4 regions of the Streptomyces sp. AC602_WCS936 genome follow, and region 1 is predicted to be linked to each of the others. Evidence: riboswitches for the same ligand, from Rfam matches in the RefSeq annotation. Region 1 holds a riboswitch; each other region holds the start of a gene.
The links. A riboswitch is a leader RNA that binds a small molecule or an ion and turns the genes downstream of it on or off. The one in region 1 is predicted to bind cobalamin.
Positions count from the first base shown of each region.

Region 1 (8,811 bases):
CGTCGCGCCCGGGGCGGTCGTGGCGGTCGTGGTGCTCACTCGACGTCTCCGATCTTGATCAGCTGGCGCAGGTAGTAGACGGCCACGCCGGACAGGAGCAGCACGGTGATCAGCGCGATGGCGGCGCCCTGGCTGAAGGAGTTCGACTCGAAGGCCTTCTCGTAGGAGTACAGGCCGAGCAGGTTGTACTCCGGCTCCGGCTTGTTGCCGCGCATCAGGAAGACCTGGCCGAAGACGTTGAAGTCCCAGATCACGGAGAGCGTGGCGACCATCTGGAAGACCGGCTTGATGACGGGCCAGGTCACGTACCGGAAGACGCCCATGCGCCCGGCGCCGTCGAGTTCCGCGGCCTCCTCCAGCTCGGCGGGCACCTGGGTGAGCGCCGCGTACAGGGTGACGGCCACGAACGGCACCGCTCCCCACACCACCACGGCGCCGATGACGACGAAGCCCTGCTTGGGGTCGAGGAACCAGTTGTGGCCCTGGAAGTCGAGCCCGAGGTACTCGGTCAGCACCATGTTGGCGACGCCGTAGTCGGAGTCGGCGAACCAGCGGAAGATCGAGGTGGCCACGAGCAGCGGCAGCGACCAGGCGGCGATGAGCGCGCCGGTCAGCAGCAGCCGTACGGCCTTGGTCATGCGCTGCATGGAGTGGGCGAGGAAGAGCCCGATGGCCATGGTGGCGACGACGCATATGACCATGAACAGCACGGTGCGCCACAGGACGTCGTAGAACTCGCTCTCGCCCAGGATGTTGGTGAACTGCTCCAAGCCCACCCATTCGGCGGCCTGGCCGGTCCACAGTTCCCGTCTGCCCACGTCCTGGAAGGACATGATCACTGTCTTGATCAGCGGCCAGAGGAACACCGCGGCGAGTGCCACGGCGGCCGGCGCGATCAGGAGATAGGGCAGCAGGGGCCCGTTCGTCCACCGGCTTCGCCGGGGTGCGGACGGTGCCGGGCCGTCACCGGCGGGTGGCCGCGGGGCGGGCACCTCCGGGCCGGCGGTCTTGATGTCGGCGGCACTCACTGTGCTGGCCTTCCGTTCGAAGGGTTCTGCGTCGGAGCGGTGGCCGGTCCGCCGGAGGCGGTCGGCCACCCGACCGGCCCTGCCCGGCCGCATGGCCGGACAAGGCACCGGAGGTCAACGAGGATCGAGCGGGGAGGCTCAGGCGCTCTCGTTGATCAACGAGTTGATCTCCGCGTCCGCCTCCTTGGTGGCGTCGGCGACCGACTTGCCCTTGAGGATGTCGAGCAGCATCGTCTCGAGCGTTTCCTTCTTCTCGATCGCGGCCCAGCCGGGGGCGATCGGGGTGAACCAGGCGTCGGGGACCGCGTTGGCGACCGGGGCCGTCTTCGGATTGGCCTTCAGCGGCTCCAGCTGCTTGGTGTTGTTGGGCAGGATGTCCTTCTTGGCCCGCGCGGCCTGGGACTTCTCGTTGGTGAACAGCGCGATCCAGTCCTGCGCCATGTCCTGCTGGTCGGACTTGGCGATGGTGGCCAGGTCGGAGCCGCCGATGAAGGAGGGCAGCGCCTTGCCGTTCGGGCCGGGCATGCCCGCGGTGGCGATCTTGCCTTCCAGCTTCGGGTTGCCGTTCGTCTTCGAGTCGACGACGCTGCCGGCTTCCCAGGCGTTGCCGTAGAGCAGGGCCGTCTTCTCGTTGGCCATGACGTTGGCGTGGTCCTGCTCGTCCTTGGTCTGGTCGCCGTGGTTGTACTTCTTGACCAGGTCGATGAAGTGCTGGATGCCCTTCTGGGCCTCCGGCGTGGAAAGGCTGGCCTTCCACTCCTTGCTGCCCTCGTCGTACTTGGCGATCTCGCCGCCGTACGCGGCGACGTAGGACATGGCGGCGTACCAGTAGCGGCCCGGCAGGTACAGCGCGGAGAAGGCGTTGTCCGCCTTGTACTTGTCCTGGACCTTGTCGAGGGCCTTGAGCAGGTCCGCCTCGGTCGTCGGCAGCTTGTCCGACCCGGTGCCGGCCTTGAACATGTCCTTGTTGTAGACGGCGACGCGGGCACCCGCGTAGTACGGGACGCAGTACAGCTTGCCCTCGTACGTGCAGGTGTCCTCGAGACCGTCGATCCAAGTGTCCGAGTTGTCGTACTTCTTGGCGTCGACCTCGCCGAGGGCACCGTTGAGGATGTAGGTCATCGTCTCGGTGTTGCCGAGCTCGACCACGTCGGGGAACGAGTCGCCGGACAGGGCGGCGTCGAGCTTCTTGGTCTTGTCCGCCCACTGCTGGTACTGGACGTTGACCTTGACGCCGGGGTACTTCTTGTTGAATTCGTCATTGGCCTGCTTGACCAGTTCCGGCCAGCTGCTCTGGGCGTCCACCATGAGCCAGACGGTGAGTTCGCCCTCGCGGTCCTTCGGGTTCTGCTTGGACGATCCGTTGTCGTCGGAGCCCCCGCACGCCGCGATGGATGCCATCATGCCCGCGATACCGATCGCGGCTATCAGCTTGCGCTTCACGCCACCCTCCTCAGGGATGCCACAAACCCCCCTGCCTCCCTGCGGTTCAAGCGTGAACGCGTACCGCTCCTGGGGCCGGGACCTGGACCAATGGTGTAGACCAGTACGGGGAGCTTGGCCCAGACCAATAGGGCTGTCAAGGGTGTTCAACCACGCTCCCCGCGTCCGTGATGCGACCGAGATATGCAGGGACCTTTCATTGCGCAAGCGGCAGATCGGACGGACCCGGACCGGGTGTACCACTGCCCCGCGAATGACGTGCCGGTACGGTTCCGAACGCGGGTACCAGCACCGTCCGGCGGCGCTGTGGACTAGACCAACAACGGTCCCGGAGGTATACAGAGGGGATCACGGAGCGTGCCGGACCATGCCGGCGCGAAGCCGTGCCACGATGTGAGCCGTGGCCGACAGGGATAGCGGTCGCTTCGGCACCCGGAGCCGGGAAGGCAGAGCATGAGCACCGACGTCAGCAGTGCGGAGAACGAGGGTGGGACGACGGTCCGTACCGCGCGCGTGCCCAAGTACTACCGCCTGAAGAAGCACCTGCTCGACATGACCCGCACCCAGGCCCCGGGCACCCCGGTCCCGCCCGAGCGCACTTTGGCCGCGGAGTTCGACACCTCACGCACGACCGTGCGCCAGGCCTTGCAGGAACTGGTCGTCGAGGGCCGCCTCGAGCGCATCCAGGGCAAGGGCACGTTCGTAGCCAAGCCCAAGGTGTCGCAGGCCCTGCAACTCACCTCGTACACCGAGGACATGCGCGCCCAGGGCCTCGAACCGACCTCGCAGCTCCTGGACATCGGCTACATCACCGCCGACGACCGGCTCGCCGGGCTGCTGGACATCACGGCCGGCGGGCGGGTGCTGCGCATCGAGCGGCTGCGCATGGCCAACGGTGAGCCGATGGCCATCGAGACGACCCACCTCAGCGCCAAGCGCTTCCCGGCCCTGCGCCGCTCCCTGGTGAAGTACACCTCCCTCTACACCGCGCTCGCCGAGGTGTACGACGTCCACCTGGCCGAGGCCGAGGAGACCATCGAGACCTCCCTGGCCACCCCGCGCGAGGCCGGCCTGCTCGGCACCGACGTCGGCCTGCCCATGCTGATGCTCTCCCGGCACTCGCAGGACCGGACCGGCCAGCCCGTGGAGTGGGTGCGCTCGGTGTACCGGGGCGACCGCTACAAGTTCGTCGCCCGCCTCAAGCGGCCGCAGGACTAGACCAAGCCCCACCTGCACGGTCCCGATGCACGCCCTGACATTGCGTTTGGGGACCGATATGCGGACGAGGGCTTCCGCTGTCCTGAACCCGTCACCTACATTTCGTGCGCACTGCCACGAGGTGATCAGCGAGGGGACGGAGCCACCGCATGTCACAAGCCCCACCAGAGAGCAGAGAACCGGTGGTGACGCCGGTGCGCGTCGTCATCGGGCTCTGCCTTCTCGCACCGTTCGTCGCCATGCTCTGGGTCGGTTCGTACGCCAAGTCCGACCCGGCCTTCATCGGCATCCCGTTCTTCTACTGGTACCAGATGGCGTGGGTCGTCATCTCCACCGCGCTGACGATGACGGCGTACAAGCTGTGGCAGCGTGACCAGCGCGCCCGCCGGGAAGGCGGTTCCAAGTGAACGACGGCGTGAACGGCGTCGCACTCGCCGTCTTCATCTTCTTCTTCGTGCTCGTCACCGCCATGGGCTTCCTGGCCGCCCGCTGGCGCAAGGCCGAGAACGAGCACAGCCTCGACGAGTGGGGCCTCGGCGGCCGCTCCTTCGGCACCTGGGTCACCTGGTTCCTGCTGGGCGGCGACCTGTACACGGCGTACACCTTCGTGGCCGTTCCGGCGGCGATCTACGCGGCGGGCGCGGCCGGCTTCTTCGCGGTGCCGTACACCATCCTGGTCTACCCGCTGATCTTCACCTTCCTGCCGCGCCTGTGGTCGGTCTCCCACAAGCACGGGTACGTGACGACCTCGGACTTCGTGCGCGGCCGGTTCGGCTCGAAGGGGCTGTCGCTGGCGGTCGCCGTCACCGGCATCCTCGCCACGATGCCGTACATCGCGCTCCAGCTGGTCGGCATCCAGGCCGTACTGGACGTGATGGGCGTCGGCGGCGGCAAGGACACCAACTGGTTCATCAAGGACCTGCCGCTGCTGATCGCCTTCGGTGTGCTGGCGGCGTACACCTACTCGTCGGGGCTGCGCGCGCCCGCGCTGATCGCGTTCGTCAAGGACACGCTGATCTACATCGTGATCGCGGTGGCGATCATCTACATCCCGATCAAGCTCGGCGGCTTCGACGACATCTTCGCCTCGGCGAACGACAAGTTCACCGAGACGGGCAAGGGTGGGCTGATACCGGACCACGGCGGCCAGTGGACGTACGCCACGCTGGCGGTCGGCTCCGCGCTCGCGCTCTTCATGTACCCGCACTCGATCACCGCGACGCTGTCCTCCCGCAGCCGTGAGGTGATCCGCCGCAACACCACGATCCTGCCCCTGTACTCGCTGATGCTGGGCCTGCTGGCGCTGCTCGGCTTCATGGCGATCGCGGCCGGAGTGACGGTGGAGAACGGGCAGCTGGCGATCCCGCAGCTGTTCGAGAACATGTTCCCGGACTGGTTCGCGGGCGTGGCCTTCGCCGCGATCGGCATCGGCGCGCTGGTCCCGGCGGCGATCATGTCGATCGCCGCCGCGAACCTCTTCACCCGCAACATCTACAAGGACTTCATCAAGCCGGACGCCACCCCGGCCCAGGAGACCAAGGTCTCCAAGCTGACGTCCCTGCTGGTGAAGGTGGGTGCGCTGGTCTTCGTCCTCGGCATGGACAAGACGGTCGCGATCAACTTCCAGCTGCTCGGCGGCATCTGGATCCTGCAGACCTTCCCGGCCCTGGTCGGCGGCCTGTTCACCCGCTGGTTCCACCGCTGGGCGCTGCTCGGCGGCTGGGCGGTCGGCATGGTCTACGGCACGGTCGCCGCGTACGGCGTCGCCTCGCCGACGCAGAAGCACTTCGGCGGCTCCTCCGACGAGATCCCCGGCATCGGCGAGATCGGCTACATCGGCCTCACCGCCTTCGTGCTGAACGTCCTGGTCACCGTGGTCCTCACCTTCGTCCTGCGGGCGGTCAAGGCGCCCGACGGCGTCGACGAGACCAAGCCGAGCGACTACACGGCGGACGCGGGCGACCCGGGCGTCCAGGTGGAACTGCCGCCGGCCACGGCGGGCTCCTCGCACTGACCCTCGTATCGATGCGGGCCGCCGGAGGAATCCGGCGGCCCGTTGTCGTACCGGGGCACTGGCCCACGTACCGCGACACGACACCGGGACACAACATCTGGGGGTGCTCGCGCCGGTCGGCACAAGATGTATGCTCGTGCTCGCTGTCGCCGCAGGGGAATCCGGTGCGAATCCGGAACTGTCCCGCAACGGTGTACATGCGTGCATCCGTACGTCTCCGCACGTGCGCGCACGCATGTCCAGTCCGAGGACCTGCCGACGGTGCGCCCGGCCGCCTTGGCCCGGGTGCCATGACGTCCGGGCCTCGTGGAGTGGGCCGGTGGACGCGACGCCGTGCGCGCTCGTGAGCTGCCCCCTGCCCCCCGCCAGGCCCCGTGCCGAGCGAGGGAGTGCTCCACGTGACCATCGCGCCAGCCGATCCGGCTTCAGCGACCCCGGTGACGGCGACCGGGGAACCCGACGGACCCGGTGCCGCGCTGCTGCGGACCCTGACCGGGCTGACCGCCGACCTCCCCGACGCCGACCCCGGCCGGGTCGCCGCCGCCGCGCTGCGCGGCCGCTCCGCCCGCGCGGACGAGGCCGAGCTGCGCGAGCTCGCCACCGAGGCGGCGGCCGGGCTCATCTCCGAGGACCCGGTCTACTCGAGGCTCGCCGCCCGCCTGCTGGCCATCGGCATCCGCGCCGAGGCCGCCTCGCAGGGCGTCACCTCGTTCAGCGGCTCGGTCGCCACCGGTCACCGCGAGGGCCTGATCGCCGACCGCACCGCCGCGTTCGTACGGCTGCACGCGGAACGCCTGGACGCGCTGGTCGACCCGGCCGCCGACGACCGCTTCGGCTACTTCGGCCTGCGCACCGTGTACAGCCGCTACCTGCTCCGGCACCCGATCACCCGCAAGGTCGTCGAGACGCCCCAGCACTTCATGTTGCGGGTGGCCGCCGGACTCGCCGAGGACGAAAGCACGCGTTCGACCGACGAGGTGGCCGCGCTGTACGGCCTGATGAGCCGCCTGGACTACCTGCCCTCCTCCCCCACCCTCTTCAACTCCGGCACCCGGCACGCCCAGATGTCGTCCTGCTACCTCCTGGACTCCCCCAAGGACGAGCTGGACTCCATCTACGACCGCTACCACCAGGTCGCCAACCTCTCCAAGCACGCCGGCGGCATCGGCATCGCCTACTCCCGCGTCCGCGCCCGGGGTTCGCTGATCCGCGGTACCAACGGGCACTCCAACGGCATCGTGCCGTTCCTGAAGACACTGGACGCCTCGGTCGCCGCCGTGAACCAGGGCGGCCGGCGCAAGGGCGCCGCCGCCGTCTACCTGGAGACCTGGCACGCGGACGTCGAGGAGTTCCTGGAGCTGCGCGACAACACCGGCGAGGACGCCCGCCGCACGCACAACCTGAACCTCGCGCACTGGGTGCCGGACGAGTTCATGCGCCGGGTGGACACCGACGAGCCCTGGTCGCTGTTCTCCCCGGCCGACGTGCCCGAGCTGGTCGACCTGTGGGGCGCGGAGTTCGACGCCGCCTACCGCAAGGCCGAGGCGGCGGGGCTGGCCCGCAAGACGCTGCCCGCACGGGAGCTGTACGGCCGCATGATGCGCACCCTCGCGCAGACCGGCAACGGCTGGATGACCTTCAAGGACACCGCCAACCGCACCGCCAACCAGACCGCCGAGCCGGGCCACGTCGTCCACTCCTCCAACCTCTGCACGGAGATCCTGGAGGTCACGGACGACGGCGAGACGGCGGTCTGCAACCTCGGCTCGGTCAACCTCGGCGCGTTCGTGGACCGCGCGGCCGGTGACATCGACTGGCAGCGGCTGGACGCCACCGTCCGCACCGCCGTCACCTTCCTGGACCGGGTCGTCGACATCAACTTCTACCCGACCGAGCAGGCGGGCCGCTCCAACGCCCGCTGGCGTCCGGTCGGCCTCGGCGCGATGGGCCTCCAGGACGTCTTCTTCCAGCTCCGGCTGCCCTTCGACTCCCCCGAGGCCAAGGCCCTGTCCACCCGCATCGCCGAGCGGATCATGCTCGCCGCGTACGAGACCTCCGCCGACCTCGCGGAGCGCGACGGCCCGCTGCCGGCCTGGGAGAAGACCCGCACCGCCCGGGGCGTGCTGCACCCCGACCACTACGGCGTCGAGCACACCTGGCCCGAGCGCTGGGCGGCGCTGCGCGAGCGCATGACCGCCACCGGGCTGCGCAACTCCCTGCTCCTGGCGATCGCCCCGACCGCGACCATCGCCTCCATCGTGGGCGCCTACGAGTGCATCGAGCCGCAGGTGTCCAACCTGTTCAAGCGCGAGACGCTGTCCGGCGAGTTCCTCCAGGTCAACTCCTACCTGGTGGACGACCTCAAGCGGCTCGGCGTGTGGGACGCCCGCACCCGCGAGGCGCTGCGCGAGGCCAACGGCTCGGTACAGGGCTTCACCTGGATCCCCGAGGACGTCCGCGCGCTGTACCGCACCGCCTGGGAGATCCCGCAGCGCGGCCTGATCGACATGGCCGCCGCCCGCACCCCGTACCTCGACCAGGCCCAGTCGCTGAACCTGTTCCTGGAGACGCCGACCATCGGGAAGCTCTCCTCGATGTACGCGTACGCCTGGAAGCAGGGCCTGAAGACCACGTACTACCTGCGTTCGCGCCCGGCGACCCGCATCGCCCGCGCCGCCGCGCGAGCCACCACCGTCCCCGTGCAGGCCGGCCCGGACCCCGAAGCCGTCGCCTGCTCCCTGGAAAACCCCGAGTCCTGCGAGGCCTGCCAGTAATGACCACCGAGACCCCCGCACAGCCCACCACGAAGAACCTGCTCGACCCGGGCTTCGAACTGACCCTGCGCCCCATGCGCTACCCGGACTTCTACGAGCGCTACCGGGACGCCATCAAGAACACCTGGCACGTCGAGGAGGTCGACCTCCACTCGGACGTCGCCGACCTCGCGAAGCTGAGCCCCGAGGAACAGCACCTGATCGGCCGGCTCGTGGCCTTCTTCGCCACCGGCGACTCGATCGTCGCGAACAACCTGGTGCTGACGCTCTACAAGCACATCAACTCACCCGAGGCGCGGCTGTACCTGTCCCGGCAGCTCTTCGAGGAGGCCGT
Region 1 covers NZ_JAGMUF010000020.1:66,899-75,709, forward strand. Annotated here, with positions in the region: gene KUM03_RS08950 (carbohydrate ABC transporter permease) at 1-39, opposite strand, end outside; gene KUM03_RS08955 (carbohydrate ABC transporter permease) at 36-1,028, opposite strand; gene KUM03_RS08960 (sugar ABC transporter substrate-binding protein) at 1,167-2,471, opposite strand; gene KUM03_RS08965 (GntR family transcriptional regulator) at 2,925-3,689, shown strand; gene KUM03_RS08970 (DUF3311 domain-containing protein) at 3,839-4,096, shown strand; gene mctP (monocarboxylate uptake permease MctP) at 4,093-5,703, shown strand; cobalamin riboswitch at 5,800-5,978, shown strand; gene KUM03_RS08980 (ribonucleoside-diphosphate reductase subunit alpha) at 6,102-8,477, shown strand; gene KUM03_RS08985 (ribonucleotide-diphosphate reductase subunit beta) at 8,477-8,811, shown strand, end outside.

Region 2 (8,811 bases), on a different contig from region 1:
GAGCGGATCAAGGGCCTCAACGAGAAGGCGCTCGCCGAGATGCCCGACGGGAACGCCTACCTGTTGGTGCAGTTCGGCGGCGACACCGTCGAGGAGGCGGGCGCGCGGGCGCACCGGATGCTGGAGGCGGTGCACCGTTCCGAGCACGACGCGGACTGCTCGTTCCTCGACGACCCGGCGAACGAGCAGGCGCTGTGGCAGGTCCGGGAGGCCGGGCTCGGCGCCACCGCGCACATCCCGGGCAAGCCCGACACCTTCGAGGGCTGGGAGGACTCGGCCGTCGCCCCCGGGAAACTGGGCGACTACCTGCGGCGGCTGCGCGCGCTCTTCGAGGAGTTCGGCTACCTGAGCGACACCGGGCCCAGCCTGTACGGGCACTTCGGGCAGGGCTGCGTGCACACCCGCATCCCGTTCGACCTGTACACCGCGGACGGGGTGGCGACGTACCGGAGGTTCATGGAGCGGGCGGCCGACCTCGTCGTGGAGTTCGGCGGGTCGCTGTCCGGGGAGCACGGGGACGGGCAGAGCCGGGGCGAGCTGCTGCCGCGGATGTTCGGGGAGGCGCTGGTCGAGGCGTTCGGGCGGCTGAAGGCCGTCTTCGACCCGCTGGACCGGATGAACCCGGGGAAGGTCGTCGCGCCGTACGGGCTGGACGAGAACCTGCGCCTGGGCGGTGACTGGGCCCCGTACGAGCCCCGCGACCTGCGTTTCCGCTTCCCGCACGACGGGGGGTCGTTCTCGCAGGCCGCCAACCGGTGCGTCGGGGTCGGCAAGTGCCGGCAGCACACCAGTGACGGCACGGTGATGTGCCCGTCGTACCAGGTGACCCGCGAGGAGGAGCACTCGACGCGGGGCCGGGCGCGGCTGCTGTTCGAGATGCTCGACGGGCACGGCGACGGCGCCCTGCGGGACGGCTGGCGGTCGGAGGCGGTCAAGGACGCGCTCGATCTGTGCCTGGCCTGCAAGGGGTGCAAGAAGGACTGTCCGGCGGACGTGGACATGGCCACGTACAAGGCGGAGTTCCTGTCCCACCACTACGAGGGCCGGCCGTGGCGCAGGCCCCGCTCGGACTGGTCGATGGGCTGGCTGCCCGCGCTCGCGCAAGTGGTGGGGCGCACCCGGCTCGCGCCGGTCGTCAACGCGCTCACGCACGCCCCGCTGCTGTCGAAGGCGGCCGTGCTGGCCGCCGGGGTGGCGGACCGGGAGGTGCCGCTGTTCGCGGAGCAGACGTTCGAGCAGTGGTTCGCACGCCACGAACCGGAGGGCGACGGGCGGCGCGGGTCGGTGCTGCTGTGGCCGGACACCTTCACCAACCATTTCCACCCGCACATCGGACGGGCCGCGGTCCGGGTGCTGGAGCACGCCGGCTGGCGGGTGGAGCTGCCGTCCGAGCCGCTGTGCTGCGGGCTGACCTGGATCTCCACCGGACAGCTCGGGACGGCGCGGAAGGTCCTCACCCGGACCGTGCGCAGCCTCGCCGAGCACGTGCGGGCGGGCGGTCTGGTGGTGGCGCTGGAGCCCAGCTGCACGGCGGTGTTCCGGGCGGACGCGGGCGAGATGTTCCCCGGCGACCAGGACGTGCGCCGGCTGGCGGAACAGACGGTCACGCTGTCCGAGCTGCTGACCGACCACTCCCCGGGCTACGAGCCGCCGCGGGTGCCCGAGCGGTCCGCGAAGGCGCTGGCCCAGGTGCACTGCCACCAGCACGCGATCATGGGCTGGGAGGCCGACCGGGAACTGCTGCGCCGGGCCGGGGTCGACGCCGAGCGGCTGGACTCCGGGTGCTGCGGGCTGGCCGGCAACTTCGGTTTCGAGCGGGGCCACCTGGACGTCAGCGAGGCGTGCGCGGAGCGGGTGCTGCTGCCGCGGCTGCGGGAGGAGGACGAGGCGACGGTGGTCCTCGCCGACGGGTTCAGCTGCCGCACGCAGATCCACGAGTTCGACAGCGGCGGCCACGAGGGCGTTCACCTGGCGGAGCTGCTGGCCTCGGCGCTGCCCCGTCCCGCCGGGGACACCGAAGTGCCGGGCAGCGCGTACGGCACCGCGCCGGGCGCCCGTCCGGCGGCGCCGGGGCTGCGGGCGAAGGCGCTGGCGGTGGCGGGCACGGGGGTGACCGCCGTCGGCGCGGCGCTGGCCGCGGCGGCCCTGGGCCGGGCGCTGCGGCGCCGGTGATGGCCGCGCCCCGGCCTCCGGACGGCGGTGACCTCCGGAGGCCGGGGCGGCTCCGGAGGTCACCGGCGGTGGACGGTCCTTCTTGACGGCTCCTCAGGCGGCCTGGTCCTGGCGGCTGGCCAGGGCCCAGATGACGAAGACGTCGATCGCCATCATGATCACCGACCAGACGGGCGAGTACGGCAGGAACAGGAACTGGGCGATCAGGCTGAGCGAGGCGAGGAAGATGCCCGCGAAGCGTGCCCAGGCCATGTCTTTGAGCAGGCCGATTCCGGTGACGAGGACCAGTGCGCCCAGGATGACGTGGATGATGCCCCAGCCCGTCAGGTTGAGTTCGTAGACGTAGCTGCCGACGCGGGCGTACACGTCGTCCTCGGCGATGGCCGCGATGCCCTGCAGGACGGCGAGGGCGCCGTTCAGCAGCAGCAGTACGCCCGCGAAGACGACGCCGCCGGTCACCCAGCCGCTGGAACGGTCCGCCGACCGCGGGGTGCCGGCGCCGTGCGTCGGCCTGCCGGGAGAAGGTGCGGCGTGCTGGCTCATGAGCGGAGTCCTTTCTGCGTGTCCCCCGTACGGGCCTGCGCCCATCGGCACCCCGAGGCGCCGACAGGTCATTCGAGCCTGCGGCCACCCGCACCGCCCGGCCATACGGGTCCGCCGAACGGGTGAGGCAGGCAGCTGCCGCGCCGTGCCGCCCGGTCCCCGGGACGGGCGCCGTGCGCGTGCGGGCCCAGTGCGCCTCGCGTTTACTGAGCCGCACATGCGAACGCTCGTGAGGGACCGGGTGCGGTGGACGGAGGAGGCCCGTGACGACGCAGCCCGCGCCGGCGAACGCGGTGCCGGGCCGGGCCGAGCAGTCCCTGCGGCGCACCCTGCTCAGCCCCGGCTACCTGCGGCTGTTGCTGCTGTGCGTGCTGCTGGGTGTGCCCATCGCGCTGGCCTGCTTCTTCTTCGTCGGGTTGCAGCACGAGCTCCAGCACTGGGTGTGGACGGCGCTGCCCGAGGCGGTGGGGTACGACGCCCCGCCCTGGTGGTGGCCGCTGCCCGCGCTGGTGCTGGCGGGGCTGATCCTGGCGCCGATCGTGACCCGGATGCCGGGCGGCGGCGGTCATCTGCCGGTGAACGGGCTGGGCGGCGCGCCCGTCGGCCCCCGCGCGCTGCCCGGTGCGGTCCTGGCCGCGCTGGCCACGCTGCCCCTGGGGGTGGTGCTGGGGCCGGAGGCGCCGCTGATGGCCGTGGGCAGCGGGCTCGCCCTGCTGGCGGTGCGGCGGGCGGGTGCGGCCGGGGACCCGAAAGCGAGCGCGGTCCTCGCCACGGCCGGCTCCACCGCCGCGATCTCCACCATTCTCGGCGGCCCGGTGGCCGCGGCCGTGCTGCTCATCGAGGGGGCCGGGCTCGGCGGCGCCCAGCTGGTCGCCCTGCTGCTGCCCTGTCTGCTGGCCAGCGCGACGGGCGCCCTGGTCTTCACCGGCTTCGGCCAGTGGACCGGCCTGAAGATCGGCGCCCTCACGCTGCACGACCTGCCGCCGGGCGCCAATCCGGACGCCGGGGACTTCCTCTGGGGCATCCCCACGGCGGCGCTGATCGCCGTGCTGATCACGCTGGGCCGCGAGCTGGGCCGGCGCACGGTCTCCTGGACGCGGGAGCGCACGGCCGTCCGCACCGTCGCCTGCGCCACGGCGGTCGGCGTCTGCGTCAGCGCGTACGCCCTGATCACCGGCCGCTCCCCGGCTCAGGCGGCACTGTCCGGGCAGGCCACGCTCGCCGAGCTCGCCGCGCACCCGCACGCCTGGTCGGTGGGCGCGCTGGTGGCACTGGTCGCGTGCAAAGGGCTGGCCTGGGGCATCGCGCTGGGCAGTCTGCGCGGCGGCCCGATCTTCCCGGCGGTGCTGCTGGGCACGGCGACGGCCCTGGCCTGCTCCGGCCTGCCGGGCTTCGGAACGACGCCGGCCCTCGCCCTCGGCATCTCCGCCGCCGCGGCCGCGGTGACGGGGCTGCCGCTGGCCAGCGCCGTGCTGGCGGTACTGCTGATGGGCGGCGACGCGCACGACCAGATGCCGCTGATCGTCACCGGGTCGGTGGTCGCCTTCATCGTCGCCCAGGTGACCCGCCGGACCGAGCCGAGCGCGGACGGGGGTCCGGGGACGAAGGCGGACGGGAGACCAGGGGCGGGGCCGGACACGGACGGCGGACCGGCGGCCGGGACGGGGCGGTGACGGGGCGGTGGGCCGGGTGGCGGGCGGGGCGGTGAGGGGCCGGTCGGCCGGGTGGCGGGCGGTGCGGCCCTGGGGGCTGCGGGCCGGGGCCGCGGCGGTCGTGGTCACGGCCTACTTCCTCCTCCCCCTCGATCATCTGGGCCCGCAACGCCCCCTGCTGAGCTGGCTGCTGTTCGCCCTGGTCCTGACCGCCGTGGCCGTGCTGCTGCTCCGGCAGATCCGGCACGTACTGGTCGACCGGCCGGACTCCCGGCCCGGCATGGTCCTCTCCCTGCTGATCGTCCTGTCCGTGCACGTCTTCTCGGCCACCTACTACGCCCTCGCCAAACAGCCCGGCGAGTTCACCGGCCTGCACACCCGCGTCGACGCCCTGTACTTCACGATCGTCACCCTGGCGACCGTCGGGTACGGCGACATCACCCCGCGGGGCCAGTCGGCGCGGATCGTGACGGTTCTGCAGATCGCGTACAGCTTCGTGTTCCTGACCGCCGCCGCGACCGCGCTGACGCAGCGGATGCGCGACATGGTGGTGCGGCGCACGGGGCGGGACCGGCCCGGCTCGCGGGAAGGCTGAGGGGGCGCACGCGCCCGCCGGGCGGGAGGCCCGCTTGTCACCACCCTCGTGGGAGCACTACCGTCGTCACGCCTTGGTGAACGGGAAATCCGGTGTGATGCCGGTGCGGCCCTCGCCACTGTGAATCGGGAAGTCCGGCTCCGGCCCTCGCGGGCAGCCACTGGATCGCTTGCGATCCGGGAAGGCGGAGCACGGGCGGTGGTACCCGTAAGCCAGGAGACCGGCCAAGGCGCGTCGTCCATCCACGAGGTGCTGGAGAGGGTCTGCCGAGTCATGCACATAGCCGAGGGCTTTCTGCCTCCGGCGCACGCGATCGCCTGGGGTGTCGCGTCCGCGCCGTTCGTCGTCCACGGAGTACGGTCACTCACCCGTGAGGTCAGGGAGCACCCGGAGAGCACCTTGCTCCTCGGCGCCTCCGGGGCCTTCACCTTCGTCCTGTCGGCCCTGAAACTGCCGTCCGTCACCGGGAGTTGCTCCCATCCGACCGGCACCGGTCTGGGCGCGATCCTCTTCCGGCCGCCGGTCATGGCGGTGCTGGGCACCATCACCCTGCTCTTCCAGGCGCTGCTGCTCGCGCACGGCGGGCTGACCACGCTCGGCGCCAACGTCTTCTCGATGGCGATCGTCGGCCCGTGGGCCGGGTACGGCGTCTACCGGTTGCTGCGCCGCTTCGACGTGCCGCTGATGGTCACCGTGTTCTGCGGGGCGTTCGTCGCCGACCTGTCCACGTACTGCGTCACCAGCGTGCAGTTGGCGCTGGCCTTCCCCGACCCGGGCAGCGGATTCCTGGGCTCGCTCGGCAAGTTCGGGTCCGTCTTCGCCGTGACGCAGATCCCGCTCGCGGTGAGCGAGGGCCTGCTCACGGTGGTCGTGATGCGGCTGCTGGTGCAGTCCAGCAAGGGGGAACTGACCCGGCTGGGCGTGCTGCTGACGAGGACGGGGACCACGGGGGCCGCCAAGACCGAGGGACAGGAGGTGGCCCGATGAGCCGGAACGCCAAGATCAACGCGCTGCTGCTGCTCGCCGTGGCCGCGCTCGCGGTGCTGCCGCTGGCGCTGGGACTCGGCGACCACAAGGAGGAGCCGTTCGCCGGGGCCGACGCGGAGGCGGAGACGGCGATCACCGAGATCGAGCCGGACTACGAGCCGTGGTTCTCGCCGCTGTACGAACCGCCCTCGGGGGAGGTCGAGTCGGCGCTGTTCGCCCTGCAGGCCGCGATCGGCGCGGGCGTGCTCGCGTACTACTTCGGGCTGCGCCGGGGGCGGCGGCAGGGCGCGGAGCGGGCGAGGGCGGCGACGGCTGTGCGGGACGCGCCCGAAGGGGACTGAGTGCTGCCGATCGACGCGGCGGCGCACAGCAGTCGCTGGCGTCGCCGTCATCCCGTGGACAAGGCCGTGCTCGGGCTCGGGCTGACCGTGCTGGCGGTCGCGCTGCCGCCCTGGCCGGGCGCGGCGCTGGTGCTGGTGACGGCGCTCGCCGTGCTGCTGGGGCCCGCGGGGGTGCCCGGGCGCAGGCTGTGGCGGGCGTACCGGGTGCCGCTGGGCTTCTGCGTGACGGGGGCGCTGCCGCTGCTCGTTCAGGTCGGGGGCCCGGACGGGTTCCTGACGGCGGCGGACGGCGGGCCGGTACGCGCCGGCGAGCTGCTGCTGCGCACTTCGGCGGCCTCCCTCGGGGTGCTGCTGTTCGCGTTCACCACACCGATGTCCGACCTGCTGCCCCGGCTGGTGCGGGCCGGGGTGCCGGCGCCGGTGGTGGACGTGGCGCTGGTGACGTACCGCATGAGTTTCCTGCTGCTGGACTCCGTGCGCCGGGTGCGGCAGGCGCAGGCGGCGCGGCTGGGGCACACCACCCGGGCCGCGGCCTGGCGTTCGCTCGGCGGGCTCGGCGCCACGGCGTTCGTGCGGGCCTTCGACCGGGCGGCACGGCTGCAGAGCGGGCTCGCCGGGCGCGGCTACGACGGCACCCTGCGGGTGCTGGTGCCCGACGCCCGCGTCTCCGTGCCGTTCACCGCGGCGAGCGTGGCGCTGCTGGCGGCGCTGGCCGCCCTCACCCTCGTACTGGAAGGACCCCTGTCGTGAATGAGCCGGAAGCGGCCCTGGTGGCCCTGCGGGGCGTGTCCTTCGCCTACGAGGAGGGGCCGGACGTGCTGACCGGCCTGGACTTCGCGGTGCGCGAGGGTCGCGCGCTCGCGCTGCTGGGCCGCAACGGCAGCGGCAAGACCACGCTGATGCGGCTGCTCAGCGGCGGACTGCGGCCGCGCGCCGGGCGGTTGACGCTCGGCGGGGAGCCGGTGACGTACGACCGCCGGGGGCTCACCCGGCTGCGGACCACCGTGCAGCTGGTGGTGCAGGACCCGGACGACCAGCTCTTCGCGGCGTCCGTCGCGCAGGACGTGTCCTTCGGACCGCTGAACCTCGGACTGTCCGACGCGGAGGTCCGGTCCCGGGTCGGGGAGGCGCTCGCCGCGCTGGACATCGCCCGGCTGGCCGACCGGCCCACGCACTTGCTGTCGTACGGGCAGCGCAAGCGGGCCGCGATCGCCGGAGCCGTGGCGATGCGGCCCCGGGTGCTGATCCTGGACGAGCCGACGGCCGGGCTCGATCCGGACGGGCAGGAGCGGCTGCTCGTCACCCTGGACCGGCTCCGCGCGGGCGGCACCACAGTGGTGATGGCCACCCACGACGTCGACCTCGCCCTGCGCTGGTCGGACGACGCCGCGCTGCTCACGCCCACCGGTGTGCACACCGGCCCGACGGCCGCGACGCTGGCCCGCACGGAACCGCTGCGGCAGGCCGGGCTGCGCCTGCCGTGGGGCGTCGCGGCGGCGCGGGTACTGCGGGCGCGGGGGCTGCTGGCGGACTCGGCGACGGGCCCCCGCACGGCGGAGGAGCTGGCCGCGCTGACCGAGTGACGCGAGCGGACCCGGGGTCAGTGTGCCGAGTCGCTGAACGCCATGTCCGGCGCCTCGGCCGGCTTCTCCCCGGGGCGCTGCCGGGCGCGGCGGCCGGGCGGTACCGCGATGACGATCAGGGTGCCGGCGGCCACGACGACGCCGCCGACGAGGCTGGTCGCCGACGCTCCGTGGGCGAAGGCCTGGTGCACCGCGTCGGCCGTGGCCCGGGCCTGCTGGGGCCCGGCCTCCGGACTGGTCGCGAGCCGCTCGGCGACGGCCGGCCCGCCGCCCACGGAGTCCTGGGCGGTGTCCAGCGAGCCGCCGAGCTCTGGCGCGCTGTCGCCGGCGCCGCCGCCGACGTTCGGCTCGCTGCTCGCGGGCGAGGACCCCGCGCCGCACCACTCCCGCGCCCACCCGTACTAGTGGCGCCGGAGGGGGTGAAGGGCATCGCCCTCATCGCCGCGCCCGTCCGGAGCGCCGAACGGCGGCGAGCGCGGCGAGCACCGTCCCGACGGCCACCACCAGCAGTCCGCGCAGCCACACCTCGGCCTCGATCTGCGTGGCGAGGGCGACGCAGGACGCGGCGCCCAGCACGGGCAGCGCGGTGGGGGCCCGGAAGTGGCCGGCCTCCCCCGGGTCGCGGCGCAGCACAAGTACGGCCGTGTTGACGATGAGGAAGACCACGAGCAGCAGCAGGACCAGAGTGGACGCCAGGGTGGCGACGCTGCCGGTCAGCGCGAGCAGCATCGACAGCAGGGTCGTCAGCGCGATCGCGGCCCACGGCGTACGGCGGCCGGGCAGGACCCTGGTCAGCGCGGCGGGCAGCAGGCCGTCGCGGGCCATGCCGTAGGCGAGGCGGGAGGACATGATGCCGGTGAGCAGCGCGCCGTTCGCCACGGCGACCAGGGCGATGGCGCTGAACAGCCACGTCGGTACGCCCCCTGCCTCCTCGACGA
Region 2 covers NZ_JAGMUF010000012.1:22,181-30,991, forward strand. Annotated here, with positions in the region: gene KUM03_RS05945 (FAD-binding and (Fe-S)-binding domain-containing protein) at 1-2,172, shown strand, start outside; gene KUM03_RS05950 (hypothetical protein) at 2,266-2,715, opposite strand; gene KUM03_RS05955 (chloride channel protein) at 2,979-4,388, shown strand; gene KUM03_RS05960 (potassium channel family protein) at 4,450-4,962, shown strand; cobalamin riboswitch at 5,020-5,206, shown strand; gene KUM03_RS05965 (energy-coupling factor ABC transporter permease) at 5,236-5,949, shown strand; gene KUM03_RS05970 (energy-coupling factor ABC transporter substrate-binding protein) at 5,946-6,290, shown strand; gene cbiQ (cobalt ECF transporter T component CbiQ) at 6,291-7,040, shown strand; gene KUM03_RS05980 (ATP-binding cassette domain-containing protein) at 7,037-7,873, shown strand; partial or broken gene KUM03_RS05985 (MFS transporter) at 7,891-8,244, opposite strand; gene KUM03_RS05990 (APC family permease) at 8,309-8,811, opposite strand, start outside.
Region 2: another riboswitch for cobalamin. It lies ahead of KUM03_RS05965 (energy-coupling factor ABC transporter permease); the one in region 1 lies ahead of KUM03_RS08980 (ribonucleoside-diphosphate reductase subunit alpha).

Region 3 (8,811 bases), on a different contig from region 1:
CACCTCGTCGCGCAGGGCGAGGGCGACCTGCCGGGCGGTGTCGCCGAGTGGCTGGTCGTCGCGGACGAAGGACCAGGCGAGCATGGTGACCGGACCAGTGAGCATGCCCTTGACCGGGCGGTCGCTCAGTGACTGGGCGTAGGACGTCCAGCGGACCGTCATCGGCTCGGAGCGGGAGATGTCGCCGGCCAGGATCGGCGGGCGGACGTAGCGGGTGCCGTAGGACTGGACCCAGCCGTGCTGCGTGGCCAGGTAGCCGGTGAGCTGTTCGGCGAAGTACTGGACCATGTCGTTGCGTTCGGGCTCGCCGTGCACGAGGACGTCGATGCCGGTCTTCTCCTGGAAGGAGACGACCTCCTGGATCTCGGTCTTGACGCGCTCCTCGTAACCGGCCGTGTCGATGCGGCCCGCCCGCAGGTCGGCCCGTGCGGTGCGCAGTTCGGTGGTCTGCGGGAACGAGCCGATGGTCGTCGTGGGCAACAGCGGCAGGCGCAGGTGGGCGCGCTGGGCCGCGGACCGTTCGGCATACGGCTGTGAGCGGCGGGCGTTGGCGTCCGTCACGGCCTCGGCCCGGGCCCGGACGGCAGGATCGCGGGTGATCGGTGACCCTGCGCGGGAGGCCAGGTCGGCGCGGTTGGCGGCGAGTTCCCCGGCGATGGTGTCGGTGCCCTGGGCGAGGCCCTTGGCGAGGGTGACGATCTCCGTGGTCTTCTGCCGGGCGAAGGCCAGCCAGCGCAGGACCTGCGGATCGATGTCCCGCTCGGCCGCCGTGTCCAGGGGCACGTGCAGCAGGGAGCAGGAGGCGGCGACGTCGACTCGGTCGGCGAGCCCGAGCAGGGTGCCGAGGGTGGACAGCGACTTCTGGAGGTCGTTGATCCAGATGTTTCGGCCGTTGACCACGCCGGCGACCAGGCGCTTGCCGGGCAGCCCGCCGACGGCGGCGAGGGCGTCCAGGTTGGCGGCGGCGGCATCGGTGAAGTCCAGCGCGAGACCCTCGACCGGGGCCTTGGCCAGCACCGGCAGTGCGTCGCCCAGCCGGTCGAAGTAGGAGGCGACGAGCAGCTTCGGCCGGTCGGTGAGGGAACCCAGTTCGCGGTAGGCGCGCTCGGAGGCGTTCAGGTCGGCCGGGGTGCGGTCCTGGACGAGGGCGGGCTCGTCGACCTGCACCCACTCGGCACCGGCCGCCCGCAGGTCGGCGAGGACCTCGGCGTACACGGGCAGCAGACGGTCCAGCAGGGTCAGCGGCTCGAAGTCGGCCGGCACGCCGGGGGCCGGCTTCGCGAGCAGGAGGTAGGTGACGGGGCCGACCAGCACGGGCCGTGCGGTCAGGCCCTGGGCGAGGGCTTCCCTCAGTTCGGCGACCTGCTTGGTGGAGTCCGCCGTGAAGACGGTGCCGGGGCCCAGCTCGGGGACCAGGTAGTGGTAGTTGGTGTCGAACCACTTGGTCATCTCGAGCGGAGCGACCTCCTGGGTGCCGCGGGCCATGGCGAAATAGCCGGCGAGGGGGTCGGATGCGACGGTGGCACGGTGCCGGTCGGGGACGGCGCCGACCATGACGGTGGTGTCGAGGACGTGGTCGTAGTACGAGAAGTCGCCGGTGGGCACCTCCTGGACGCCGGCGTCGGCGAGCTGCCGCCAGTTGCTGCGGCGCAGCTCCGCGGCGGTGGTCCGGAGGGCGTCGGCGGTGACGCGGCCCTTCCAGTAGCCCTCGACGGCCTTCTTCAGTTCCCGGTTCTGACCCTGGCGGGGATAGCCGTACACGGTGGCCCGTGCTGCCGCGGCTGCGGACTTCGCTGTCACGGAGATCTCCTTCGCGAGATGAATCCCTGAGATCCCGGAGACGGGACGAGAGCGCGAAGGGAATGACGAACCTGACGGCAAGGAACCCGCGCGGCAAGGGCACGGTCGTTCCGTCTGGTGTGTACGCCGACCCGCCCTCGAGGTCACCGAGATGTCCGCGTACGGATCGGTCCGCACGCGGGCAGTTGGCAGGTCTTCGGACTTACGGGCACGCCCTCCGTGACGGAGGACCCCTACTGGCCGTCGCTTCCCAGATCCGGTACGTCGGACCCAGTGCGTATGACGGCGGTCGTTCCCGCTCACCGCTGCGGGGCAGTCCCGGATTCCCACCGGGTTCCCTCTTGCGACACCCCGCCTGGCGAACGGGGCGAACCAGCTGCTGCGGTCACCTTACGGGGTGTCGCCGCGAATGGAAGAGCACCGTCCATCATCCGGAAGGCGGGTCGGGCCTCTTGGCAGGTGGCAGCGGTGAGGGGCGGTGAGCGCCGCACTCGCCTCACCGCCCCTTCCCGTCGTGCCGCAGGGGACCCTCACCCCAAGGGGCGCTGCGGGCCCCTCGACTCGCGTCGTACCAGGCCCTCAGCCCTGGTCGTAGGAGTGGAACCCCCGGCCGGTCTTCCGGCCGAGCAGTCCCGCCTCCACCATCCGCTGGAGCAGCGGAGGCGGGGCGTAGAGGGGCTCGCGGAACTCGTCGTAGAGGGAATGCGCGATGGACGCCACGGTGTCCAGGCCGATGAGGTCGGCCAGCCTCAGTGGTCCCATCGGGTGGGCGCAGCCCGGCTCCATGCCCGCGTCGATGTCGGCGGCCGTGGCGAACCCGGACTCCGCCATCCTCACGGCCGAGAGCAGGTAGGGGATGAGCGGCGCGTTGACGACGAAGCCGGCCCGGTCCTTGGAGCGGACGACCGTCTTGCCGAGCGTCCGGGTCGCGAAGTCCTCCACCAGGGCGGTCGTCCCGGCCGACGTGTGCAGTGAGGTGGCTGCCTCGACCAGCGGCAGGACGGGAACGGGGTTGAAGAAGTGCAGGCCGACGACCCGGTCCGCCCGCGCGGTCGCCTTGCCGAGCCGCATGAGGCCGGCCGCGAAGGTGACCTGACCTGCTACGTCGAACTTGCGGCCCTCGGGTGCTTTGGACTCCGTCGCCAGCGCCATGGTGAGCACCATGCTGATCAAGGCGAGTCCGACGAGTACTCAGAAGGAGCCGCGCCACGACCCGATCCTGGCGAACATGCCGCCGAGCAGGGGGGGACACGGCGGCGCCGGCGGACAAGACCCGCTCCAGACCGCGATGGCGTGCGCCCGCTGCCGTACGTCGCGGGTGACCGCGGTGAGTGCGGTGAGCGAGCCGGGGAACATGGCCCCGGCGCCCAGTCCATTCAGGGCGGCGCCGAGCCAGAACACCTGGACGGTCGGGGGGAGCGCGGCGACGGTGCTGCCGGCGGCGACCAGAGCGGTGCCCGCAAGGACGAGCCTGCGCCGCCCGAACAGGTCGCCGAGGACGCCGAAGGTGAACTCGAAGCACACCGCCGCGATCATGAACGCGGCGGTGACCCAGGTGAGTTGTGAGCCGTGGGTGTTCAGATCCTGTTGGGACAGTCCGTTCAGCGAGGCCGGCAGCGCGTTCGCGACTTGGGCCACGAAGACCGCGCCGCAGACGGCAGCCAATGTTCCCGCGTAGCCCGGCTTCCGGGCGGCCCCCGCGGTTGGGCCCGGGGACGTCGTCGTCCCCTTGTTGAGCGTCATTGGTGTTTCTGCCTGACTGGGGACTTCGGGTCTCCCGGAAGCGGGAACCCCGAAGCGTGGAAGCGCTCGGCTCCGCGCACGCGGTGGGGGGAGAGAAGGCACGTCGCGCGTCCGGCGTGGTGCCGTGGAGAATGACACTCGGCTTACGTCGCGTCAAGGAAATGTTCAGGAGATAGAGATACTGTTCTCCGAGTAAGATCGATGGGTCGGGCTCTACGGCTGGTCGGCCAGGTCCTCTTCAAGGGCGTGCGCCGCGGCCTCCAGCGTGGCGACCAGGGAGGGCAGGCGCCGCGGGTCGTAGCGCACGCTGGGCATCGAGACGGAGAGGCCGGCCAGCGCGGTGCCGTCGCGGCCGCGCACCGGGACGCCGACGGCGACGAGACCGCGCTCGGACCGCTCCTTGTTGACGGCGAAACCGTTGCGGCGCAAGCGCCTGAACTCCGTCCGCAGCCGCGCGAGGTCGGGGCGGTCGGCCGGGCGGTCGCGGTAGCGCTCGGGGGCGTAAACCTTCTCCAGCTCCTCGTCGGCCAGGTGGGCGAGCAGGAGGAGTCCCGCCGTGGTGCGGTGGGCGGGGAAGACCATCCCCTCCCGGGACCCGACCCGAAGGGCCTGTCGGCACTCGACGCTGGCGATGAACCGCACCGTCTCCCCGGTGCGCACGATCAGGTTCGCGGTCTCGTCGAGGAGATCGACGACCCGGCGCAGGTGAGGAAGGGCCACAGCGCGCAGCCGTGACACGAGCGACTGGGAGTGGGCGGCCAGCTCCAGCACCGGGCCCGCCCGGTAGACGCGGTCCTCACCCCGCACGGCGAAGTCCCGGTAGACGAGCATCGCGAGGACGCGGTGGGCCGTCGACCGGGCGACACCCAGGCGCTCCGCGAGCTGCGCCACGGTCGCGCCGCCCTCCATCTGCAAGATGGCCGCCGCTCGCAGCGCGTGGTCCACGCTGGCGATGGGATAGGGCGGCGGCGTCTTCAGCGGCTTGTCCATGGCGACCCTCCCGACGCTCCCGAATTCTGCTGTGCAGAATCTACATGTTCCAACAGCAGACGCCATGCACGCTGGCTCCGTGACTGAGTCCTCCCTCACCCAAGACATCGCCACGGGCTCCCCGGTGCGGCTCCAGGCCGTCACCGCCGAGGGGCAGCCCGAGGTCACCCCGGCGCTCGAGGAGCTGTACCGGGGCTTCGAGCAGGAACTGCTCGTGCCGCTGTGGACCGAGATCGGTGATCTGATGCCGGCCCACCCGCGCTCGCGCGCCGTGCCGCACCTGTGGCGCTGGGAGCGCCTGCGCGAGCTGGCCGCACAGGCCGGCGACATCGTGCCGGTCGGGCGGGGTGGGGAGCGCCGCGCGATCGCGCTGGCCAACCCGTCCCTCGGCGGCAGGCCCTTCGCCACCCCGACGCTGTGGGCGGCCATCCAGTACCTGATGCCCGGCGAGGACGCGCCCGAGCACCGCCACACCCAGCACGCCTTTCGCTTCGTCGTCGAGGGCTCGGGCGTGTGGACGGTCGTCGGCGGCGACCCGGTGCCGATGAACCGCGGCGACTTCCTGCCCCAGGCCGGCTGGAACTGGCACGCCCACCACAACGCCACCGGCGAGCCGATGGCCTGGATCGACGGTCTGGACATCCCGTTCCAGTACGTCACCGAGGCGCAGTTCTTCGAGTTCGGCCGCGACGAGATCACCGATGCCGAGCGGATCACCCCCGAGCGCTCCCGCTCCGAGCGGCTGTGGGGCCACCCCGGCCTGCGCCCGCTGTCGGCCACCCCGGCCACGCCCGGCAGCCCGCTGCTGTCGTACAAGTGGGAGTACACGAACGCCGCGCTGCGCGACCAGCTGCTGCTGGAGAAGGAGGGCTTCGGCGGCACCGTCGAGCCCGGTCACGCCGCGGTGCGCTACAGCAACCCGCACGACGGCTCCGACGTCCTGCCGACGATCCGCGCCGAGTTTCACCGCGTCGTCCGCGGCGCCCGGACCGCGCCGGTGCGCGAGACCGGCTCCTCCGTCTACCAGGTCTTCGACGGCTCCGGCGTGGTCACCGTCGGCGACACGTCCTGGACGGTCACGCGCGGCGATCTGTTCGTCGTCCCGTCCTGGGAGCCGTTCTCCGTGAAGTCCGAGGCCGGTGACTCCGACTCCGACTCCGGCGCCCTCGACCTGTTCCGTTTCTCCGACGCGCCCGTCTTCGAGGCGCTGAAGCTCGACCGCACTCAGAAGGACGGCTGACCATGAAGCTCGCCACCCTCCGCACCGCCGACGGCACCCGGGCGGTCCGCCTCGACGGCGACCTCCTCGTCGACCTCGGCTACGCCGATCTGGGCGAGCTGTTCGCCGAGGACGACTGGCTGGGCAAGGCCGCCACCGCGTCCGGCACCGCCTACCCCGTCGAGGGCGCCGACTTCGCGCCGGTCGTCCCGAACCCCTCCAAGGTCGTCTGCGTCGGCCACAACTACACCAACCACATCAAGGAGATGGGCCGGGAACTGCCCAGCCACCCGACCCTGTTCCCGAAGTTCGCCGAAACCCTGATCGGCGCGAACGACGACATCGCCAAGCCGGCCGAGACCGGCACCCTGGACTGGGAGGTCGAACTGGCCGTCGTCATCGGCAAGCAGGTCCGGCGCGCCGACGAGCAGCAGGCCGCCGACGCCATCGCCGGCTTCACCGTCATGAACGACATCTCGCTGCGCGACTGGCAGTTCCGCACCATCGAGTGGACCCAGGGCAAGATCTGGGAGGCCACCACCCCGCTCGGACCGTACGTCGTCACCCCCGACGAGGTCGGCGGCGTACGCCCCGCGCTCGAGGTGCGGACGGTCGTCGACGGCGAGGTCATGCAGCAGGACGACACCGGCACGCTGCTGTTCGACCCGGTCTTCCTCGTGCGGTACATCTCCACCGTCATCACCCTGAAGCCCGGTGACGTCATCGCCACCGGCACTCCAGCCGGCGTCGGCAACGCCCGCGACCCGAAGGTCTTCCTGCTGCCCGGCCAGACCGTCGTCACGGAGATCGCCGGCCTCGGCGCCTGCACCAACAAGGTGGTCGAGGGATGACCGGCGCCCCACGCACCCACGACGACGCGCGCGCCTGGGCCCGTACCGGCACCGAGCTCCTGCTCGACGCCGTCGCGGGCCTGGACGAGGACGCCTTCTCGGCGCCCAGCGTGCTGCCGGACTGGACGCGCAAGCACCTGGTGGCGCACGCCGCCGCCAACGCCGACGCGCTCGGCAACCTGGTGCACTGGGCGGCCACCGGCGAGGAGACCCCCATGTACGCCTCCGCCGAGGAGCGCGCCGTCGGCATCGCCAAGGGGCCCACACTGTGGGCGGACGAACTGCGCTCCTGGCTGACGGACAGCGCGCAGAAGCTCGCGGCGGGACTGGACCGGCTCACCGAGGCACAGTGGGGCCACCAGGTCGTCACCGCCCAGGGCCGAACCGTGCCCGCCACCGAACTGCCGTGGATGCGCGCCCGCGAGGTCTGCGTCCACGCCGTCGACCTCGGCACCGGCGTCGCCTTCGCCGACCTGCCGAAGGGCTTCCTGACCGCGCTCGTCGCCGAGATCAAGGCGAAGCGCGGCCTCGCCGAGCTGCCCGACGGCCCGCTGCCGGAGGTCGCCGCCTGGCTGGCGGGCCGCCCCCACTCGCTCATCGACGCCCCCGAGCTCGGCCCCTGGCTGTAGAGGAGTGCACCCATGTCCCACCCAGATGTGATCGTCGTCGGCGGCGGCATCGGCGGCCTCGGCGCCGCCTTCTCGCTCATCCGCCAGGGCCTGAGCGTCCGCCTGCTGGAGAGCGCCCCCGCCTTCGGCGAGGTCGGCGCCGGCATCCAGCTCGCCCCCAACTGCACCCGCATACTCGACGACTACGGCCTTCTCGACGAGGCCAGGAACCTCGGCGTCGTCCCCGACGCGATGGTCATGCGGGACGCCGTCGACGGCGAGGAGCTGACCCGCCTCGACCTGCGTGACCTGGAGACCCGGTACGGCTACCCCTACCTGGTCATCCACCGCAGCGACCTGCACGGCCTGCTGCTGCGCGCCTGCGAGCGCGCCGGGGTCGAGCTGGTCAACGACGCCCAGGTGACCTCGTACGAGAACACCGACGCCGGGGCCCGCGTGATCCTCGCCTCCGGCGCGACCCACGAGGCCGGGACGGTGATCGCCGCCGACGGCCTGCACTCCGTCGCCCGCAAGTTGTTCGTCGACGACCGGCCCGTCTCCTCGGCGTACGTCGCCTACCGCGGCACCGTCCCCGCCGAGCAGCCACGGGTACGGTCCGTCGACCTCAGCGAGATCGCGGTGCACGTCGGCCCGGGCTGCCACTTCGTCCACTACGGTCTGCGCGGCGGCGAACTGCTCAACCAGGTCGCCGTCTTCGAGTCGCCCAAGGCCCTGGCCGGCCGGGAGGACTGGGGTACGCCCGACGAGCTCGACGCCGCCTTCGCCGGCACCTGCGACTTCGTCCGCGACGGCCTGCCCTTCATGTGGCGGGACAAGTGGTGGCGGATGTTCGACCGGAACCCGATCATGCAGTGGGTGCACGGCCGGATCGCCCTGCTCGGCGACGCCGCGCACCCGCCGCTGCAGTACATCGCACAGGGCGCCATCATGGCCATCGAGGACGGCTGGGTGCTGGGCGAGCACGTCGCCCGCAACCGCGCCGAGGACGGCACCGTCGACTGGACCACCGCGCTCGCCGCCTACGAGGCCGTCCGCCCCGAGCACTGCCGGCGCGTCCTGACCACGTCCCGCAAGTGGGGCGAACTGTGGCACCTCGACGGTCTCGCCCGCGAGCAGCGCAACGCCCTGCTGCGCGCCCGCGACACCTACGACTACTCCTTCACGGACTGGCTGTACGGGCCGACCGCCCTGACGCCGGACCAGGAACCCGAGATGTTCACGCCGATCCCGCTCTCCTCGGCGGCCGTCGGCGAGGCGGCCCTCGCCGGGGGCGCGGCATGAGCGACGCCTACCTCTACGCGGCGGCCCGCACCCCGTTCGGACGGTTCGGCGGCGCGCTCGCCGGGGTACGCCCCGACGACCTCGCCGCGACCGCGCTGACCGGCCTGCTCGACACGAGCCCGGACCTGGACCGCGCCGCCATCGGCGACGTGGTGTGGGGCAACGCCAACGGCGCCGGCGAGGACAACCGCAACGTCGGCCGGATGGCCGCGCTGCTGGCCGGACTGCCGGTGAGCGTGCCCGCCGCGACCGTGAACCGGTTGTGCGGCTCCAGCCTCGACGCGGCGATCATCGCCTC
Region 3 covers NZ_JAGMUF010000003.1:123,009-131,819, forward strand. Annotated here, with positions in the region: gene metE (5-methyltetrahydropteroyltriglutamate--homocysteine S-methyltransferase) at 1-1,800, opposite strand, end outside; cobalamin riboswitch at 1,970-2,192, opposite strand; partial or broken gene KUM03_RS01515 (3-hydroxyacyl-CoA dehydrogenase family protein) at 2,380-2,874, opposite strand; gene KUM03_RS01520 (MFS transporter) at 2,992-3,465, opposite strand; gene KUM03_RS01525 (IclR family transcriptional regulator) at 3,757-4,533, opposite strand; gene KUM03_RS01530 (cupin domain-containing protein) at 4,613-5,773, shown strand; gene KUM03_RS01535 (fumarylacetoacetate hydrolase family protein) at 5,776-6,603, shown strand; gene KUM03_RS01540 (maleylpyruvate isomerase family mycothiol-dependent enzyme) at 6,600-7,232, shown strand; gene KUM03_RS01545 (FAD-dependent monooxygenase) at 7,245-8,513, shown strand; gene KUM03_RS01550 (thiolase family protein) at 8,510-8,811, shown strand, end outside.
Region 3: another riboswitch for cobalamin. It lies ahead of metE (5-methyltetrahydropteroyltriglutamate--homocysteine S-methyltransferase); the one in region 1 lies ahead of KUM03_RS08980 (ribonucleoside-diphosphate reductase subunit alpha).

Region 4 (3,219 bases), on a different contig from region 1:
CCGACTGCGTGCATCAGCGTAAGGGCACTCATACTCCTGCGACAGCGAGGATTCAACGGTTGTCTTGAATGTGGGGGGAAGCAGAAACCAGGTGTGTCCCCGTCCAGTTGCCTTGACGGCTCTGGCCGGAAAACGCCTCAGGAGAGCGTTGCCCCATCAGCCAGACTTGTTGCCTCACGACACATGCACACCGTTGCCGCGGTGGCCCGTGCCCGGGAGGCCCCTGATGACGTCAGACACGAGGCCGGACGAAGACGGGGCAGCAGCCCCGCCCGGAAGGCAACGGTCTCCCGGGGGCCGCGTCGTACTGCGCGGCGACATGCGGTCCGCCCTGCCCGACGCCACGGCGGCGGTGGTGGTCACGGCGCTCGTGTTCGCCCTCCTGTGGACGCGCATGGAGTCGGGTGCTTCGGACACCGTCGCGGTCATGCCGTTCATGGACGATGCGGGCACCTACTGGATGTACTTGCTCAGCCAGGCGTTCGGATGGTCGGGTCTGCTGTGGGCCTGGGGCACGGTCATGCTGGGTCTGTTGCTGTCGGGGCCGCGCCCTGCCCGGCGGCCGGTCTCCCGGCAGGTGCTGGAGCGCTGGCACCGCACCACGAGCCTGACGACGATGGCGCTGATGTTCGCGCACGCGCTGATGTTCGCGGCGGAACTCGTACGCTATGAGACGAAGGTGGACTGGGCCGAGCGGCTGTGGGTGGGCTTCGCCGACAGCTTCGTGCCTGGCTGGTACGACTCCGGCACCGGCCGCGTCGCCATCCCGCTCGGGCAAGGTGCCCTGTATCTGGCGATCCCGCTGGGGCTGCTGTTCTACGTCCGCCACCGCATCGGAGCGAACACCTGGCGACGGCTGCACCGTTTTGTGATCGTCGTCTACGTGCTGAGTGTGTGGCACACGCTGCTGTACGGGACCAACGTCTGGTACGGGGAGTGGCCGCGCACCGTCCTGTGGCTGCTGCAACTCCCGGTCGCGGTACTGCTGTTGCTCCGTCTGCTGAGACCTGCTCGGCGCGCCGAACGGTTGGAGCCGCCGGGAGGAGGCGCGAGCGCGGCCCGTCCGGGCTGGTGGGCGCGCGCGGCCGGACGCGTCATCGCCGGAGCCGTCGTCGTCGGGCTGGTCATCGTGGTGGTGTCCGGCCGGGACGGTGGGCGGGACCGTCCGACCCATCCGCCCGCCACGGCCCCGCACTCCCAGGAAACGGACTGACGGCGGCACGGGGGGCACGGGGGGCACGGCACCCCGGGATGGGATGATGGCCGGCGACAGGGCGACGGCGGAACGAGGAAGCCGGTGTGAATCCGGCGCGGTCCCGCCACTGTGATCGGCGAGCGACTCCCGACAGGCCACTGCCCTGCAGTGGGTGGGAAGGCCGGGACGAGCATCGACCCGAGAGCCAGGAGACTTACGCGGTCGCCTCCTCGACGGACCACCGGGGCGGATCTCCCCGGAGAGAGGGACGGCACCGCATGCCCGCAACGCCGACCGGACGAACGCCGGACGACACGAGGGCCGCAACGGCCACCGCCCCGGTGCCGTGCCGCATCGTCGTGTGCCGCGACTGCTGCTGCGGCAGCCCCAAAGTGACCGGCGTCGACCACACGGCCCAGACCGAACGCCTGCGTGCCGCAGCACCGGTACGCGTCTCCGACTGCCTCGACGTCTGCGACCAGGCCAACGTCATCGTCGTACAACCCTCCGCGGAAGACCGCGCCGCCGGTGCCCGACCGGTTTGGCTGGGGCTGGTCAACGACCCGGACGCGACCGAGGACATCGCCGCGTGGGCACGCGCGGGCGGACCCGGCGTGGCACCGTTGCCGGACATCCTCGACCTGTACGCCATCACGCCGCCGCGCCGACGGCGTACGGCCTCGTGACCGTACGGACGGAAGCCGGAGGGAGGACAAAAGCCGTGCACGGAGCCCGGGCCTCGACGGCGTCCGTTGCCACCGCCCTGCACGACGTGGCCGGCCTCGGCGGCTTCTTCGCCCTGCAGGTCGGCGGGCCGGACGACGGATGGCATCCGGTCGCCCACTCCTACGCGGATGGTTTCACTGAACTTGCCGCAGCCGTCGCACGCCGTCACCGCACTCGGGAACCACGCGTCGCCATATCCATCGCCCAGCTCGGTCACGCTGCCCGCCTCTGGTCACCGGCACTGGCCTGCGTCGTTCTGCACCGGATCGTCCCCGACCTGGAGGGATTGCAGCGCGCCGAGGACGGACCGGCCCTCCGGGTGCCCCGCCCGGACGGCTGGTACGCCGACCGGCTCGACGGCGGCCCCGTCCGCGTCCTGTACGAGCAGGTGACGGATCATCTGTCGGCACTGGCCGACGGACTGCGCGTCAAAGTCGCCCCGCGTCTGCTGGACGGCAACTCGGCGTCGGCGCTCGCCGGGGCGGCCCACGCCCTGCACGCACTCCGTCCCGCCGAACGCGGACCGCTCGCCGACCTCACGACCGCGCTGCTGAACACCGGACGCCTGGCGGGCACCGGTGTACTCACCCGCTCCGACCTCGCGTTCCGCCGTCGGAGTTGCTGCCTCTACTACCGTGCGCCGAACGGCTCGAAGTGCGGTGACTGCGGGCTGGCCGGAGGGGTGCCGCGCCGAGGCCCGCGGTGAGGTACCGCTGCCTCCGCCCGGCCGACGGGCGGACGGAGGCTGGGGCACACCTTGCTCATGGCGGTGCTGTGGGACGGGGCCGGGACGCTTGCGGCGTCCCGGCCCACCGCGTTCCTCGGTCAGGAGGCGGACAGCTCACCGCGGACAGTGCGGGCGGCGGCGACCAGGTTCTCCAGAGAGGCGCGGGTCTCGGGCCAGGCGCGGGTCTTCAAACCGCAGTCGGGGTTCACCCAGAGCCGTTCGGCGGGGATCGCCTTCAGGCCGGTGCGCAGCAGTTCTGCAGCCTCCTCAGCGCTCGGCACGCGTGGGGAGTGGATGTCGTAGACTCCCGGACCGGCCTCGCGCGGGTAGCCGTGGGCGGCGAGTTCCCGGGCCACCTGCATATGGGAGCGGGCGGCCTCCAGGCTGATCACGTCGGCGTCGAGGTCGTCGATGGCCTGCACGATGTCGCCGAACTCGGCGTAGCACATGTGGGTGTGGATCTGGGTGTCCGGCCGCACGCCGGCGGTGGTGAGCCGGAACGCCTCGGTGGCCCACGTCAGATACGTCGCACGGTCCGCGGTGCGCAGCGGCAGGGTCTCGCGCAGGGCGG
Region 4 covers NZ_JAGMUF010000003.1:119,744-122,962, forward strand. Annotated here, with positions in the region: gene KUM03_RS01495 (ferric reductase-like transmembrane domain-containing protein) at 227-1,213, shown strand; cobalamin riboswitch at 1,284-1,411, shown strand; gene KUM03_RS01500 ((2Fe-2S) ferredoxin domain-containing protein) at 1,474-1,881, shown strand; gene KUM03_RS01505 ((2Fe-2S)-binding protein) at 1,917-2,627, shown strand; gene metE (5-methyltetrahydropteroyltriglutamate--homocysteine S-methyltransferase) at 2,747-3,219, opposite strand, start outside.
Region 4: another riboswitch for cobalamin. It lies ahead of KUM03_RS01500 ((2Fe-2S) ferredoxin domain-containing protein); the one in region 1 lies ahead of KUM03_RS08980 (ribonucleoside-diphosphate reductase subunit alpha).